DNA from 4 places in the Erwinia sp. 1181_3 genome. Region 4 is predicted to be linked to each of the others. Evidence: predicted binding sites of a transcription regulator. Region 4 holds the regulator's gene; each other region holds the start of a gene.
What was found. Region 4 encodes Fur, which represses iron uptake genes when iron is present. Its sites were predicted from a motif close to ATAATAATGAGAACNACTATCAA; they were not measured.
Positions count from the first base shown of each region.

Region 1 (4,257 bases), on a different contig from region 4:
ACTATTACGTACATTATCTTTCCATCAGAGACAGACATGCACCTGAAAGATCGGGTTTCAACCGCAAGTTACCTGCTTTAAAAGTTGCTAATAATCAGCTATGCATCCCAGACACTTACTATCAATTTCCGGACTACGGTGAAATTAACGTGGATATATCATTACGTTCTCCCACCGAAAGAAGAATGATACGCCGCATCATTATATCTGAGTTCAGGACGATAAAGGGTGTACCGCATCCCTTCGCACCGAGGGATTATTCCGTGCTAACGGTTGATTATATCCGGGAGAGGGAAAAAAACAGCGACTGACCACACCGTTGTGCAAGCCGTCGGACCGTTTCCACAGGAACTGAAGGTCGAACCCTGCAACGTATCCTGGTGCCCGGCCACCGACCGTAGTGGCCGACCTGCCGTTACGGTCGGTCATCAGTGATGACTTATGGATGAACTCAGGGATATGTATGCCATATGAAAATCAATAATCCCCTCCTGCCCGCTCTTCTCTCTTTGTTACTGACTGGCTGCTGGTTGGGAGATCACTTCCCCTCGCTTGAGATCGGACAGGTTTCCAGAACGGATGCCGGATTCTGTTTCCAGATTAACAATGCCGGCGACTATTACGCACATTACCTTTCTATCAGAGACAGAGATGCACCGCCGAGGTCGGGTTTCAACAGGGATTTCCCTGCTTTAAAAATTGCTAATAATCAGCTATGCATCCCAGACACTTACTATCAATTTCCGGAGTCCGGTGAGTTAAACGTGGAGATCTCATTACGTTCACCCACCGAGAGAAGGATGATGCGCCGCATTATTGTTTCTGAGTTCATGATGATAAAAGGTGTACCGCATCCCTTCGCGCCGCGGGATTATTCAGTGATAACAGAGGATTATAGCCGGGAGAGTGAAAACAACGACGGCTGACCAGGCCCCTGATGAATCCCCACAAAAATGAGTGGCTGATCATTCGGCTTCAGGTCTGAGGCCAGTTTGAGCACGCCGGATCGGCAACTGCCGCATCCCTGCGGGCCTCGGCACACGACGTCCTGTCGCGTGACGTCCGGCTTACCTCAAACTGGCCCCATCCCCGCAGCACCGTTGCTCGCTGTTAGTTTTAAAACTGCCACAATATGGCGATCTCTGCGGTTTATTTGGGTGAGGACATCCCACCTTAGTGGGACTTAAAATGCCGCTCAATACTGTCCAGCATATTGCTGGCACTGTAATAATCCAGACGGAACGTATCCGGGCCCATTGCATAGACCCGCTCAGCCGTTACCGGCTCCAGATGCTCAAGGAAGGGATTGGCCCTTACGCGCCCCACCGTCTCGTCGTCTGCTGAGAACAGCAACATACTCTTCCCAGTGAGACCGGCCGCCATATTCTCACCTGACAGCTGAATAATATCGTTACGCTTACCCATGCTGGTGCCGCCCTGCACGTCCGCGGGTGGCATCGCCAGCGTAAAGCCCAGTTCAGACAGCAGCTTGCCCTGTGCTGATGCCAGGGTCCACAAATTCACACCGCGGCCATCTTCATAATAAACCAGCGCGGAAACCGGCTGGGGTGGCAGCGTGATCGCCTGCTTCACCGCCTGAACCCGTTGCTCAAAACGGTCAATCACAGTGCTGGCGTCTTTCTCATGCCCGGTGATCTCCCCTAACTGTACAGCAAGCTGTTGCCAGCTTTTATCACCGTAGTCGATCACCAGCGTCGGGGCGATAGCCGACAGCTGATCGTAGAGCTTTAACGCTGAGTCACCGCCCGTGGCGGCAATCACAATCAGGTCCGGCGCCGCAGCGGCAATCGCCTCGGCGTTCGGTTCAGAAATGTAGAGGGGTTTCAGCCTGGCCTGCTTCGCCACTGCACTCCATTGTTTAAAAAAACCCTGGTCATCCGACACCGTGCTGTTACGACTGGTGCCGCCGGAACCGACCAGCGGCGCATTGATTGCCAGCAGCGTTCCGGTAATGGTGACGCTGGTGGAGACAATACGTTCCGGGGCCTTAGTCAGGGTCAGTGGCCCTTTAGGGGTTTGCAGCGTACGCGGCCAGCCCTGCTGTGCGCCTGTTGGCGCAACAGCTGCGGCCGCAGCCGGTGGTGAGGCGGGTTGCGCCTCTGAATACTGAGTTGAGCAGCTGCGGACGGATACAACAAAGATCAGTGCGGCAGCCACCAGCAGTGCACACAGCACCGGGAAGGAGAACAGTTTTTTCATCTTAGCCACTTCATTGAAAATGAGTCTTATTATCATACATTTAATGGCGGGGAATTTAAATCGCTTATGACAATGGAGAAGAGGCGGGAAAAACTGGCTTACGCTAAAAAGGCCGGGCAAGCCCGGCCTGAGTAAAAATTTACACTTTCATCCAACGCCCTTCGGCGGCAGAGAGGGCGATCGCCTCCAGCACTTTCGATACCTGCAAGCCTTCAGCAAAGTCTGGCCACATACGGTCATCGGCGGCAATCCCGTTAATCAAATCGCGCACTTCCACCGTTTTCTGATCGTTAAAGCCAATACCGTGCCCGGCAGAAATACAGAACGCCGCATAATCCGGGTGCGCCGGGCCAGTCAGAATGGTTTTAAAGCCCTGGCGACCGGCCGGGTCATCATGGATATACAGCTCCAGCTCCGCCATGCGCTCCTGGGTGTAACGGATGCTGCCTTTGGTGCCGGTCACCACGTAGGTCAGGCCCATTTTGCTGCCGCAGGCGATACGTGAGGTTTCAATCACACCGTGCGCGCCGTTAGCAAAACGCAGCAGTGCGCTAGCCTGATCTTCGTTTTCCACATCGCGCAGCTGGGACAGATTTTTCGGGTCCGGGCGCTGCTTGATGACCGTCATCATATCGCCGCTAACCTCATCAATGTTGCCCACCAGATAGTGCGCCATGTTGACAATATGCGCGGCCAGGTCGCCCAGAGCGCCGAGGCCCGCCAGCGCTTTCTGACAGTGCCAGTCCAGCGGGGTGTTCGGATTCGCCAGGTAATCTTCATTGTGCGTGCCGTAGAAGTGCACCACCTCGCCGATTTCGCCACGGGCAATAATCTCTTTCGCCAGCTGGCTGGTCGGGTTTTTCATATAGTTGAAACCCACCAGCGTTTTCACCCCGGCTTTTTCGGCTGCACGCACCATCTCTTCAGCATCGGCGACATCCAGCGCCAGGGGTTTTTCGGAGTAGACGTGTTTGCCGTGGCGAATGGCTTCCAGCGCCATCTCTTTATGCAGGAAGTTAGGGGCACAGATATCAACAACGTCGATATTTTCATCCGCAACCAGTTCACGCCAGTCTCCGGTTGAACGATTGAAGCCGAGTGTGGCCGCCTGCGCGCTGGCCAGTTCCGGGTTCACTTCCGCCAGCATCTCACGAACCAATTCCCCTTTCAGGTTGAACACGGTCGGCGCCTGAGAGTAGGCAATCGCGTGGCAGCGTCCGATATAACCGGTACCGATCAGGCCAATTCTGACTTTTTTCATGATAAATCCTTAGATGTAGGGAACAGGAAATGGAACAAAAATTCAATATTGATGAAATTTATATTTCGCAACACTGTGATTCAACGTCAAAATGAAACAAACGTGATCGCCCTGGCGAAAATGAATGTAACGCCGCTGCAAGTCCCACCGCATCCTGCAACGCAATACGCAAAGGCACGATTTTTGTGGTAAAAATCACATAGGCTTGTTCAGTATGCTGCTTTATTCAGCAGTTGAACCAAAAGCGTGAAAACAGCCTTTGACATCCCCTGCCCTGCTGGATATCATGCGCCCCGTTCCAACAATTCCTCTGTAGTTCAGTCGGTAGAACGGCGGACTGTTAATCCGTATGTCACTGGTTCGAGTCCAGTCAGAGGAGCCAAATTTAAGAAGCCCGCTCAGGGAAACCTGAGCGGGCTTTTTGTTGTTAATGATTTCGTGCCGCCGGATGACAGGCAGTGGGGAAATGTGTGAAGGGGACGTTCTCAAAGGCCGTCAGCGATGCCGAAATCCTTCCGCTCAATGGCGCAGGATTTCGGCACAGGGATCAGTCCGGATGGTGTCAGACCTTAAGCAACTTCACCGTGCTGTCGATGTCGATCTCATCTTCCGAGAAGATCAGGGTTGTTCCCTGGAAGGTGGTGATCGCCAGTTTTTTCACCGTGCGCATTTCACCCGGCTGCGTGGCTGATTTCGGCCTGATGCTGTTCATCAGTATGCCCACAGACAGCACCGTATTTTCTTTATCAATGCGCGTCTCAGCCGGGACTTCTTCG
Region 1 is NZ_VTDE01000001.1:511,357-515,613, forward strand. It holds gene FY046_RS02345 (putative T6SS immunity periplasmic lipoprotein) at 1-311, shown strand, start outside; gene FY046_RS02350 (putative T6SS immunity periplasmic lipoprotein) at 471-926, shown strand; gene fepB (Fe2+-enterobactin ABC transporter substrate-binding protein) at 1,174-2,220, opposite strand; gene FY046_RS02360 (Gfo/Idh/MocA family protein) at 2,360-3,481, opposite strand; tRNA gene FY046_RS02365 (tRNA-Asn) at 3,788-3,863, shown strand; gene FY046_RS02370 (cold-shock protein) at 4,044-4,257, opposite strand, start outside.
Region 1: a site for Fur is predicted at 2,234-2,256, ahead of fepB (Fe2+-enterobactin ABC transporter substrate-binding protein). Genes of this name have one in related genera too.

Region 2 (4,257 bases), 590 kb from region 4:
TCGGTTTCAGCGGATCGGCACCTGCCGCCGCCTGCTCCAGCACCGGTTCAAACGAGGTGCTGTAGCTGACATACGGTGAAATACCGTTATCGAATGCATACAGCAGTCCGGCACGCCCTGTGAACGCGCTGTCATTATAAGTGATATCTGAACCCCCGGCTGTGAGGTCCTTGTTGCTCACCTGCGACCAGTCATTACGACCTGACAGCAGCAGGTTCCAGTTATTCCACTCCAGCTGATCCTGGACATAAACACCGTACTGGTTCAGGGATTTCTTGGTATGGGTGGCCAGCTCCAACAAACTTTCATCAACCTCTACACGGCTCGGGTTGCTCCAGTCCATCGGGTAACTGCTGCCGTAGTCACGATACAGTTTGCTATCAATATGCGAGTAGCGGTAATCGAAACCGCCCAGGACGGTATGCTTCACTTCACCGGTATCGAATAGCCCTTTCAACTGATTGTCGACGTTGAATTCGTTAGTCATCGCCGTTTCATGCTGCGCCAGACGCGTCAGTGTACGGTTGCCGTCATCCACGTTGTAGACCAGATATTTGTAGTCTTCATTGCGGTGGCTGTAACGCAGGTTCTGGGTAAACGATACCGCTTCATTAAAGCTGTGCTCCAGGCTGTAACCGATAGAGGTCTGTTCACGCTTTGACTTAGTAAAGTCAGAGTCGCTGACGTTCAGGTCATAAGGAACATAGCCAGCAGCGGTAGAATAGAGCGTCCCTGCGCGTGGCAAGAAGTTACGCGAACCCGCTTTCGGGTCATTCTGGTAGCTGGTTAACAGCGTAAAGCTGGTGTCTTCATTTGGCAGCCAGGTGATCGCTGGCGCAATCGCCATACGCTGTTGTTTGCTGTTTTTCACAAACTCATTCTGGGTGCTGGCAATGCCGTTCAGGCGGTAGAACAAGGTGTTGTCATCGTTCAGCTTGCCGCCGAAGTCCACCGCTGCCTCACCATAGTGGCGATTACCGGTGCTGAGTTGCACTTCATGAATACTTTCTGCTGTCGGGCGCTTACTGGTCATCAGAACCAGCCCACCAGGGCTCACCTGGCCATAAAGTACCGATGCCGGGCCATGTACGATTTCAACACGCTCAAGCAACCATGGGTCGAGTTGCCCAGCCCCGCCATTCTCAGAAGAAAGACCGAAATGTAATCCATCCAGCAATTTCGGTGCATAACGGAAACCACGGCTGATCACTTCATCATTACGGTTCGAGTTTCCACGGTAGGTTGCTACCACGCCACTGGAGTAACTCAGTGCATCAGCCACTGAGCGAGCATCCTGATCGTCCATCTGATCGCGCGTCACCACAGAAATGGATTGCGGGGTTTTACGCAGCGGTGTGGCGGTCTTGGTGCCTGAAGCGCTCTCTTTCGCTACGATCCCTTTGGTCGGGGCGGTGACGCTTTCCTGGGTGTCTGCGGTGACCGTCAGCGTATTTTCGGCTTCGGTGGCTGCCTGCACGGCGGGCGCCATCAGCAGGGCTGAAGCCAGTAATAAACGCAGGGTGTGTTTGTCTGAACGAACTGCAATGCCTGGTGTTGCCTGTTTTTTAATCTTATTAAACATGTTCTGGTATCCCGTCTGAACAGATTTGCTGATAAAAAAAACCCGTTAAAACCCGCCAATTGATAAGGAGAACTGATTGGCCGCGGTGAAATGTGAGAATCACGTTTGCCACTACTTTCGTCGATTCTTCTGCCCTTCTTAAGAAAACCGATATTTACGTACAACTTACAGGCCCTTAAGAAAGTTGCGACGCATCTTATTGCAAATGCAAACTATTCTCAATACTATTTGTATTAGCGTCATTTACTGTAAGAGAGATTAAAGTCCCTCCTTTTAAGTAATTAAATGTAAATTAAGGAAAATTATCGTGACAACACGGCACACATTATGGCCGATGCGTCAGCCCGCAGGTCATGCGGCACAGCTGCTGGCCGCCGATAACGTGGGTGAAGAGAGCTGGTGGCAGCACATTGCGCAACATGGCACGCCACTGGTTGAAGCCTTTGCTGAAGGAACAGTCCGGATGAACTATTTCTGGCGTGACCCGGCAGGTGACGAAACCCGCTCTGCAATACATCAGGTTTATGTGGATATTAACTGCGTGACCGACCACCACAGCCCGCAGCCGCAAAGTTTGCAACGCCTGGCGGGAACCGATGTCTGGCACTGGTCAACGGAGATTGATGAGCACTGGCGTGGCAGTTACAGCCTGATCCCGGTAAACGCTGAGCAACTCCCCCCCGCTTTTAGCACCGATGACGACACACGCCGCAAACAACAGCGCGAATGGTGGATATCTCTGTTCCCGCTGGCGATTGCCGACCCGTTAAATCGCAGCTGTGCCCACCTCAACAGCCGCGGGCACGCGCTGTCGGCCGCGCATATGCCCGCGGCGCCGGACCAGTCTGCGTGGCACGCGCTGGACAGCGGACAGCCGATACACCCCGATAACCACCAGCTGCAACAGTTTACCTGGGACAGCGCCCTGCTGGGGAATCAGCGCCGTATCTGGCTCTATACCACGGGCAGTACAGCGACCCCAGAGCAGCGCCCGCTGGTGATTCTGCTGGATGGACAGAACTGGGCAGACGGACAACCGCTTTATTCCGCGCTGCATGCCGAAACCGACAGCGGCCATCTGCCCGCCGCCTGCTGGCTGTTGATTGATGTGATTAACGGTGACTGGCGCGAAAAAGAGCTGCCCTGCAATGCTGAATTCTGGCAGGCGGTGCAGCAGGAATTGCTGCCGCTGGCGCGCAGCCGTGTGGAATTCAGTGAAGAGGCCGACCGTACCGTGGTCGCCGGGCAAAGTTACGGCGGCCTGGCGGCGATGTATGCCGGGCTGCACTGGCCCGGGCGCTTTGGCCGCATCCTCAGCCAGTCTGGCTCCTTCTGGTGGCCAAACGTCCGCCTGGTCACCCACTTTTCCGAAGCCGGTGAGCAGGAGATGGGCTGGCTGACCGGGCAGGCGATCAAGGGTGTACTGCCGGCCAGCCGCTTAAAGATCTTCCAGGAAGCGGGCGATCGCGAAGCCGATATGGCCTGGGTTAACCAACAGATGCGTCAGGCGCTGCTCCCGGGCGGGCATGACATTAATTTCCGAATTTTCTCCGGCGGGCATGATGCCCTGTGCTGGCGCGGCGGGCTGCTGGACGGCTTACGCTGGCTACTCGCCGACTTTATTACACCTCCCTATTCTGGAAAGACAGGTAATTAACATGACCGAACAACAAAATCCCTTCGACGATGAAACCCTCGACTTCCTGGTGCTGCTCAATGCACGCCAGCAATACAGCCTGTGGCCAGCGTTTTCCGACGTTCCTGCTGGCTGGAAGGCCGTGAGCGGCCCGGATACCCGCGCCGAATGTATTCGTTACATCGAAGAAAACTGGCACGACATGCGCCCCGCCGTGCTGAAAACGGCAGGTTAGCCAGCCCGGGTCGACCGGAAAAAAGGTCGCCCCTACGGGATCAGTTTTTACCTCTTACGACAGGAATTGCCACCGTGTCAGAAGCTCAGATCATGCCTGAAATACAGGCCGAATTTACCGAATATCCGCTGGTTGCGGCGCAGCCGGGGATCTGGATCGCCGATCAGATCGCCAGCGCAAGAAACACCTTTGCCGTTGCCCACTACAGTGAACTGCATGGCGATATTGACCGCCCGATGCTGGATAGAGCGATCCGCCAGGCGATGTCCGAAGCCGATACCGTGCAGGCCACCTTTGGCCTTTCTGATGACGGCAGCGCCGTGCAGCGACTCCCTCATACGCGTACCCCAGAACAGGTACAGCCTGTTGAATGGGTTGATTTCAGCCCACGCAGCGATGCCGTGCAGGCCGCGCACGACCTGATGCAGGCCGATCTGGCCGCCGATCTGCCCGCAGACGGTGCCCGCCCGCTGTACCGCCAGCTGATGATCCGCGTGAGTGACGATCGCTGGTTCTGGTATCAGCGCTACCACCATCTGATGCTCGACGGCTTCAGCTTTGAGGCCCTGACACGCCGCGTGGCAGCGATCTATCAGGCGCTGCGTGCGGGTGAAACACCGGCGGCATCGCCGTTTATCTCCTTTGGCGAAGTGGTCGCTGAGTATCAGGCCTGGCAGCATTCACCCGCCTGTGAACGTGCCGCCCTGTTCTGGCAACAGCACGCAGAGCACTTCCCGACGGCAATTTCACTCTCCAGCGAAACCTTCCCCGCCAGCGCCCACGGCGCACCGTTAAAACAACAGG
Region 2 is NZ_VTDE01000002.1:153,807-158,063, forward strand. It holds gene FY046_RS05075 (TonB-dependent siderophore receptor) at 1-1,582, opposite strand, end outside; gene fes (enterochelin esterase) at 1,917-3,239, shown strand; gene FY046_RS05085 (MbtH family protein) at 3,241-3,453, shown strand; gene FY046_RS05090 (amino acid adenylation domain-containing protein) at 3,546-4,257, shown strand, end outside.
Region 2: a site for Fur is predicted at 1,788-1,810, ahead of fes (enterochelin esterase). Genes of this name have one in related genera too.

Region 3 (4,257 bases), on a different contig from region 4:
AACCGGAATCGAGATAGACCACCTGCTGTTTTTTCCAGGCATTGGTTTTACGCACCAGCGGGTTATCCAGCACCTGCTGTGCGGATACGCCCTCTTTGCGGCCAATGGCGCTGTCGCGATCCAGCACAAACAGCCAGTCAGGATTCGCTTCCATGATGAACTCAGGCGACACCGCATTACCGTGTTTGCCGGTTTCCGGGAAAGCCGTGGCCGGTTTAAATCCCAGCACATCGTAGATAAAACCAAAACGTGAACCCGGTGAGTGCGCGCTGATCTTGCCGCCGTTAATCATCAGCATCATCGCGCTACCGGCGGTGGCGGACTCTTTACGCACGTCAGCAATCTGGGCATTAAACGCCGCAATCACCTGTTGTGCCTTCTCTTCTTTACCGAAGATCGCTCCCAGTTGTTCGGTACGTTCGGTCAGGCTTTGCACGAAGTGTTTCGGGTCGAGATCCAGTGAGAGGGTCGGGGCAATTTCACTCAGCTTGCCATAGGCATCATGAGCGCGGGCACCGGCCAGAATCAGATCGGGTTTGGCATTGCTCAGGGCTTCAAAGTTGGGTTCAAACAGCGTGCCGGCATTCAGATACGCCTTGCCATTGTACTTCGCCAGATGCTGCGGATAGTGCGCGCTGGTTTGTGGCACCCCCATCGGGTTAATCCCCAGGGCATCAGCAATATCCAGCGTTGCCGGGCTGAGGATCACCACACGTTGCGGATGTTTCGGCACAGCGGTGGAACCCTGCGCGTGCACGACCGTCAGTGCGGGAGCATCTGCTGCAAAAGCCGCAGGCGCACAGGCGAGCATGGCGGAAAACAGCGATAAAACGAAGGCCTGAGGGAAGCGCATTTTCTCTCCTGAGAATCAGATAAGTAGCAAAAATGAGAACGATTCGCGTTCGATTTTGTTGCGGGATAATAACGACTGCCTGGCAGGATGGGTAGACAGAACATGGCATCCGCTGTTCACAAAACAGACAAACCTCACAATCCGTATCAAATAAGAAGATTGCGAGCCAAATGTGAAGGATGCAATCAATTGATTTATAGCGAATTAAATATAACCACTGACTTTTACTGACAAAACTGGCCAATTGTGGAGATTTTAAGGATTCGTATTTCCCACCATAGAAATGATAACAATTATCGTTATCATGCACATTCTCTTACAACACCGAACACTTTGAGATGATGCGATGAACAGGAATGGACGCTTTCGATTACACCCTCTGGCACTGCTACTGACCGCCACGCTGGCCGGGACGGCCAGTGCCGATGACGATACCGCCCCCGCCAGTGACGTGGAAGATGTGCTGCTGGTACAAAAAACAGCAGAACAGGAGTTAAAACAACAGCCTGGCGTTTCTATCATCACGGCAGAGGATATCGCGAAGAACCCGCCAGTGAACGATTTGTCCGACATCATCCGCAAAATGCCCGGCGTCAACCTGACCGGAAACAGTGCTAACGGCAGTCGGGGGAATAACCGTCAGATTGATATTCGCGGTATGGGCCCGGAAAACACCCTGATCCTGATTGACGGCGTGCCGGTCAGCTCGCGTAACTCCGTGCGTTACAGCTGGAAAGGCGAACGTGATACCCGTGGCGACAGCAACTGGGTACCAGCTGAAATGGTCGAGCGTATTGAAGTGCTGCGTGGCCCGGCCGCCGCCCGCTACGGATCCGGTGCCGCCGGTGGCGTGATCAATATTCACACCAAGCGCCCGACCAAAGACTGGCACGGTTCCCTGTCGCTGTTTACCAACCAGCCGGAAAACAGCAAAGAAGGTGACACCAAACGTGCCAACTTTAGCCTGAGCGGCCCGCTGGCGGGTGACGCGTTGACCATGCGCCTCTACGGTAACCTCAACAAAACCGACGCCGATGCCGCCGATATCAACCAGGCGCAAAACGGCGCGTATGCCGCGGGCCGTGAAGGGGTGCGTAACAAAGATATTAATGCGCTGGTTTCCTGGAAAATGACCCCCTCGCAGATCCTCGACTTCAGCTATGGCTACAGCCGCCAGGGCAATATCTACGCCGGAGATACCCAGTACAGCAATGGCAACATCAGCCCCGGTGGCCTGGTCGACTCGCTGTACGGTTCCGAGACGAATCGCCTGTACCGTCAGTCTTACGGCCTGACCCATAACGGCTTCTGGGAATGGGGCGATTCTAAGCTCGCCTTCAACTATGAAAAAACCAATAACACGCGCCTGAAAGAAGGTTCTACCGGACGCGTGGAAGGGATGATTAACAGCGACGAGTACAGCACCAGCCGACTGGAAAATTACCGTGCCAGCGCGGAAGCCAATATGCCGATGGACCGCTGGATTGAGCAGACCGTGACCCTCGGCGCTGAGTGGAATCACGAAAAGCTGGACGATAGCGCCTCCATGTCAGCCACCGATGCCAGTGGCGTGATCATTGGTGATATGTCGGGCGATCCCGCCGATCGCAGCAGCAAGAACAGCGCAACCACGGCCGCACTCTACGTCGAAGACAACATCCAGCCATGGGAAGGCACCTTCCTGATCCCGGGCCTGCGTTTTGATCACCACAGTGAATTCGGCAGTAACTTCAGCCCGAGTTTTAACTTCTCTCAGGACCTGGGTGAAGGGTTCAAACTGAAAGCCGGTATTGCGCGGGTGTTTAAAGCCCCGAACCTCTACCAGTCAAGCGAAGGCTACCTGCTGGCCACCCGGGGTAACGGCTGTCCTTCAGGCATTAACAATGGTGTCGGCTGCTACCTGTTGGGTAACACCAATCTGGACGCCGAAGTCAGCGTCAATAAAGAGCTGGGGCTGGAGTTTGCTGCCGATGGCTATACCGCGGGTGTGACCTGGTTCCGCAATGACTACAAAAATAAAATTGTCTCCGGCACCGAGCTGATTGGCACTGCCTCCGATGACAGGAATATCCTGCAATGGGAAAATGGTGGCAAAGCGCTGGTGGAAGGGCTGGAAGCCAGCCTGACGATCCCGGTGGTGCGTGATGTGCTCGACTGGCGGACTAATGCCACCTATATGCTGGAGTCGAAAGACAAAAAAACCGGCAACCCGCTGTCGATCATCCCTAAGTACACCATCAACTCGATGCTGGATTATCAGATTACCGATAAGTTCTCCACCGAGCTGAACTGGACGCTGTACGGACGCCAGAAGCCGCGTGAATTTGTGGAAAGCCGTCTGGAAGGGACAACCCCTATGTCCACGACCGAGATTGGTGCATATTCCATTGTCGGGCTGAATCTCAACTACAAGTTCACCAAAAACCTGAGTGTGAAAGGCGGCGTCAGCAACCTGTTTGATAAGCAGATTTACCGCGAAAATGACGGCGCTTCTACTTATAACGAACCGGGTCGCGCGTACTATGCGGGCGTAACGATGGGCTTCTGATAGCCGGTTTCAACAACACAGAGCAACACGGTTCCTGTGGGGGCTGACCTTTTGTTTCGGTCAGTCCCTTGGACCCATCCACGCCTTTCCTGAAACCTTCCCACTATTCCCCGCATTTTTTGACTTTGGACAAGGCTACCGTCAGTAGCCGTATGCCAAAAGATGAGAATGAGTATTATCTGATGATAACCTCACACGGGAATAACAATGATGATAGCCAATACGCTTACCCGCTTTAACCAGCTGCTCTCTCATCCTGATTTTGCCAAATTATTGCTGCGCCTGACGGTCGGCGGCCTGATGCTGTTCCACGGCTGGCATAAGCTGCATTCCGGCATTGGCGGCATTCAGGGCATGCTGGCCGCGCACGGGCTTCCGTCCTTCATCGGTTACGGCGTGCTGATCGGAGAAGTGGTGGCCCCGCTGCTGTTGATCTTCGGCATTCTCTGCCGCCTCTCAGCCCTGACAATCATTGGCACCATGGTGGTGGCGTGGCTGCTGGCAGGTCTTGGCGACACCTTCAGCCTGAGCCCGGTCGGAGCCTGGGCGATTGAGAGCATGGCTTTCTTTGCGTTCGCCTCACTGGCGATCCTGTTCCAGGGCGGCGGAAAATATTCGGTCGTCGGCCACAGCGCCTGGCGTTAATCGGGCCCTCTTCTGTTCAACGCATCCGCTGCGGGTGCGTTTTTTATCTCCCCCCTCTGACCTCACTTCTTCACCCAACATGGTCCTACCAATCGTAAAAAAACAGTCATCCCGGCCACAGAAAAGCAAAAATTGCGCAACAATCATTGTATTCAACTAACAAAATATTAACTATCAGCAGCTGTTAACCCCAGACAGCTGAATTGGTAGG
Region 3 is NZ_VTDE01000003.1:399,950-404,206, forward strand. It holds gene FY046_RS10285 (siderophore ABC transporter substrate-binding protein) at 1-853, opposite strand, end outside; gene FY046_RS10290 (TonB-dependent siderophore receptor) at 1,200-3,401, shown strand; gene FY046_RS10295 (DoxX family protein) at 3,612-4,046, shown strand.
Region 3: a site for Fur is predicted at 1,131-1,153, ahead of FY046_RS10290 (TonB-dependent siderophore receptor). Genes of this name have one in related genera too.

Region 4 (4,257 bases):
TTCTCGCTGCCGGTAGTGATGTCCGGTGCCTGGTTTGCCTGGTCCTCCGCGCTGCTGATCGTGACCTGGTTCTGTATGCTGCTGTCCGGATTACTGTATCTGGAAGCCAGCCTGCATTATCCCATCGGGGCGAGTTTTGATACGGTCACACGCGATTTACTTGGGCGTGGCTGGAACCTGATCAACGGTTTGTCCGTGGTCTTTGTGCTGGGGATCCTCACCTATGCGTACATTTCTGCCAGTGGCGCGATTATTCAGCACAGCCTTAATCAATTAAATGTCGGAATATCGGCACGTATGGCTGGGCTGCTCTTTACGCTACTGGTGGCGCTGTTTATCTGGCTGGGAACAGCGGTTGTCAGCCGGATGACGCTGATTTTTCTCGGCGCGAAGATCCTCACCTTTTTGATGATTTTTGGCGGCCTGCTGTGGCATGTTCAGCCGGCTATTCTGCTCGACAGCCAGGGAGCCGATCGCGATTATCTGCGATATCTCTGGATAGTGGTGCCGTTTTGTCTGGCCTCCTTCGGCTACCATGGCAACATTGCCGGGTTGACGACTTACTACCATAAGAATGCAGGCCGCGTGAGCCGTTGCCTGATTTACGGCACGCTGCTGGCTCTGATGATTTACTTTATCTGGATCATCGGCACGATGGGCAATATTCCCCGCAGCGAATTTAAAGCGATTGCCGCGCAAGGCGGTAATATTGACGTACTGGTGGGGGCGTTATCCGGCGTACTGCACAATCGCTCTCTGAATCTGTTACTGGATATCTTCTCTAACTTCGCCGTTGCCTGTTCATTCCTCGGTGTCAGTCTTGGCTTTTTTGATTACCTTGCCGATCTCTTTAAACTGGATAACTCCGCGTCCGGAAGATTAAAAACCACGCTGCTGACGTTTATTCTGCCGCTAACGGCCGCGATGATCTGGCCCAACGGTTTTCTGCTGGCAATCGGTTATGCCGGGCTGGCCGCGACGTTGTGGGCTGTTGTCACGCCAGCGCTACTAGCCTGGCAGTCACGTCGACGTTTTGCCACTGCCACGTGGCGAGTCAGAGGGGGGATGGCACCGATTGTGCTGGTTCTGCTGTTTGGTGCACTGAATGCCGTGGTCTCGTTGCTTTCATATGGTGGCTGGCTGCCGCTCTATACGCGATAACCTTTTGAGACAGATTGGCAGCGTTTTAGCCGGGAGGAATCGCTATAACGCAGGCATAAAAAAACCGGTGGCAAGCCACCGGTTTTTACACTGAACAGTGCAGATTATTTGTCGTGCAGAGTCTCGTCTTCACGACAGTCACCCAGAGAACAATGGCCATAAAGATACAGGCTATGGTTGCTCAGTTTGATACCGTGACGCGTGGCGATTTCACGCTGACGTTCCTCAATGTATTCGTCTCTGAACTCAATAACTTTACCGCAGTCCAGGCAGATCAGGTGATCGTGATGGTGCTGCTGAGTCAGTTCGAAAACGGATTTACCGCCTTCAAAGTTATGGCGGGTAACGATCCCCGCATCATCAAATTGGTTCAGCACGCGGTAAACGGTGGCCAGACCAATTTCTTCGCCCATATCAATCAGGCGTTTGTACAAGTCTTCCGCACTGACATGATGGCCCTCTGGTTCCTGAAGCACTTCCAGAATTTTCAGTCGGGGAAGCGTGACTTTCAGGCCGGCCTTCTTTAATGCGGTGTTATTGTCAGTCATGCGGATATTGTCCTGTTACTTTGCTAGTCACTTAGTGGCTGAAAAGCCCTGAACATCGGTCGACGCTAAAAGATGAGTGCGTCTCAGTATAGAACTGATACTCCGAAATGAAAACCATAAGGGGTGCCTGAAACCGCAATGGATGTAAGGATAAGTGTCATTACATCCAGGGTAGCACGCGCCCGAATTAGGCTGGGTTAACATTTCAATCTGCATCATCTTCACCGCTCTTTGGGCGACTCACATCCTCAAAGAGTGGGGCAGGTGCTGAGTAAGCGGGTAACCGATGGGGTTATTGTACAGTTTTGCAGATGAAAGTTACAAACATGTATCTATTACTTCTATAGGAAAAACCACTTACTTGATGTGAGATAGCTCCCACATCAAGCGGCTATGGTTATGCTTCGATGATATCTTTTAGCTGAAGTTCATCAAAAATTTGTTTTACCCACTTTTCAACGCGTTCGTTGGTGAGCTCTGGCTGGCGATCTTCATCAATGGCCAGGCCAAGGAAATGGTTATCATCTGCCATGCCTTTCGAGGCCTCGAAATGGTAGCCTTCGCTCGGCCAGTGGCCGACAATCACTGCGCCGTTCGGCTCAATGATGTCGCGGATGGTGCCCATTGCATCGCAGAAATACTCGGAATAGTCTTCCTGATCGCCGCAACCAAACAGCGCAACCAGTTTACCGTTGAAGTCGATTTCTTCCAGCGTTGGGAAGAAGTCATCCCAGTCGCACTGGGCTTCACCGTAGTACCAGGTTGGGATGCCAAGCAGCAGAATATCAAAGGCTTCAAGGTCTTCTTTGCTGCTTTTAGCAATATCACGAACTTCTGCAACATCTTTCCCCAGTTGCTTCTGGATCATTTTTGCAATGTTTTCGGTATTGCCTGTATCGCTACCAAAGAAAATGCCGACGAGTGCCATGAGTTTAATAACCTCTTGAATCTTAATGATATGGTGACTGCTGATTTTTTCGCAGATATCGCTAATGATAACAGACCGTCGTGAGCGGATAAATGAGTAATGCTGCCGGTTTTGTCGCTGAGTGCTAAGGCCCTGATACCATCAGGACGGATGACGTTGCAACTGTTCCAGCAGCATTTCTTCGATCAGTTCACTGCGGCTGATATTGCGCTCGAAAGCTAGCTGATTCAGGACATCAACCGCGTCGCTGTTCATTTTCAGTTCGACACGCTTCAGGCCGCGCACTTTATCGCGCTTGAGCTGATTGCGTTTGTTGATACGCAACTGCTCATCACGCGTCAGCGGATTAGTCTTGGGTCGTCCCGGACGTCGTTCATCTGCAAACAGATCGATCGTTGTGCGGTCCGTGTTCTCTTTTGCCATAGGAATCGTAATACTGAAAGGCTGGATTGCTGATGAATAGGGCCGTTATGCCGTCTGATAATCAGCAGCGGCAAAATTTTAGCGCGCCATCATACCCCAGCGAAAATGGTTTTCACAGCGCTAAAAAACGTCGGATTGCACGTAATACCGCATCGGGTTTCTCAGCATGTACCCAATGCCCTGCGCCGGTGATGACATGGGCACGCGCCTGCGGGAACTGGGTTAACAGTGCATCGCGATATGCATCGGCCAAATAGGGAGAACGCTCCCCACGAATGAACAGCACAGGATGTGACCAGGGGGCCAATGGCTCCCAGCCAATGATGTTTTCATAACATGCCAGCAGCGCCGGAACGTTGAAACGCCAAACACCCTCGTGGAACGACTTGAGTAAAAACTGGATAACGCCTTCTTCACTGATACTTTGACGCATCAGGGCAGTAGCTTCGCTGCGCGTGGTGATACCGGCCTCAGTCACCGCATTCAGTGCGGCAAAAATATCGTCATGATGACGCGTGGTGTAGGCCACAGGAGCGATATCAATCACTACGATCTCCTCAACACGATCGGGCGCCAGTGCGGTAATCGCCATGGCGATCTTCCCCCCCATCGAGTGACCGATCACGCTGAAACGATCGACCTGCATCGCGTCAAGCGTGTCCAGGACATCCTGAGCCATTAACGCATAATCCATCTGTTGCGCACGCGGAGACAAACCGTGGTTGCGGACATCGAGTTGAATCAAACGGCGATCGTCTTTTAATCCCCGGGCCAGTACGCCGAGGTTATCCAGGCTACCAAATAAACCGTGGATCAATACCAGTGGAAGCCCGTCAGTGGCGGATTGTTCAGATTGCAGGCGAAAATTCAAATTCATAGAGAAAGTTCTTACAGTTGGCACCAAGGCTTAGGGTATCATGGATCCCACAATTTCTGCCGCTGGCGCGAATGGCGGGTATGATCTTTTTGCGGCATATTCCGACTTTTGCCCTGAAACGGGTCTGGCGCTACACCCTGGCGGGATTTAACTTTATAATCCTGATGTTAGAACTGGATCGGCTCAACGTCATGATGGTTGCGTGGATTGTTGTCCCCGAACAACCGGTTCTGATACTAGCAACAACCGTACTGGATAAAGATGAAAACGATAGAAGTCGACGAAGAGCTATACCGTTATATTGCCAGCCACACTCAGCA
Region 4 is NZ_VTDE01000002.1:748,282-752,538, reverse strand. It holds gene mtr (tryptophan permease) at 1-1,161, shown strand, start outside; gene fur (ferric iron uptake transcriptional regulator) at 1,266-1,709, opposite strand; gene fldA (flavodoxin FldA) at 2,107-2,637, opposite strand; gene ybfE (LexA regulated protein) at 2,779-3,060, opposite strand; gene ybfF (esterase) at 3,173-3,937, opposite strand; gene seqA (replication initiation negative regulator SeqA) at 4,199-4,257, shown strand, end outside.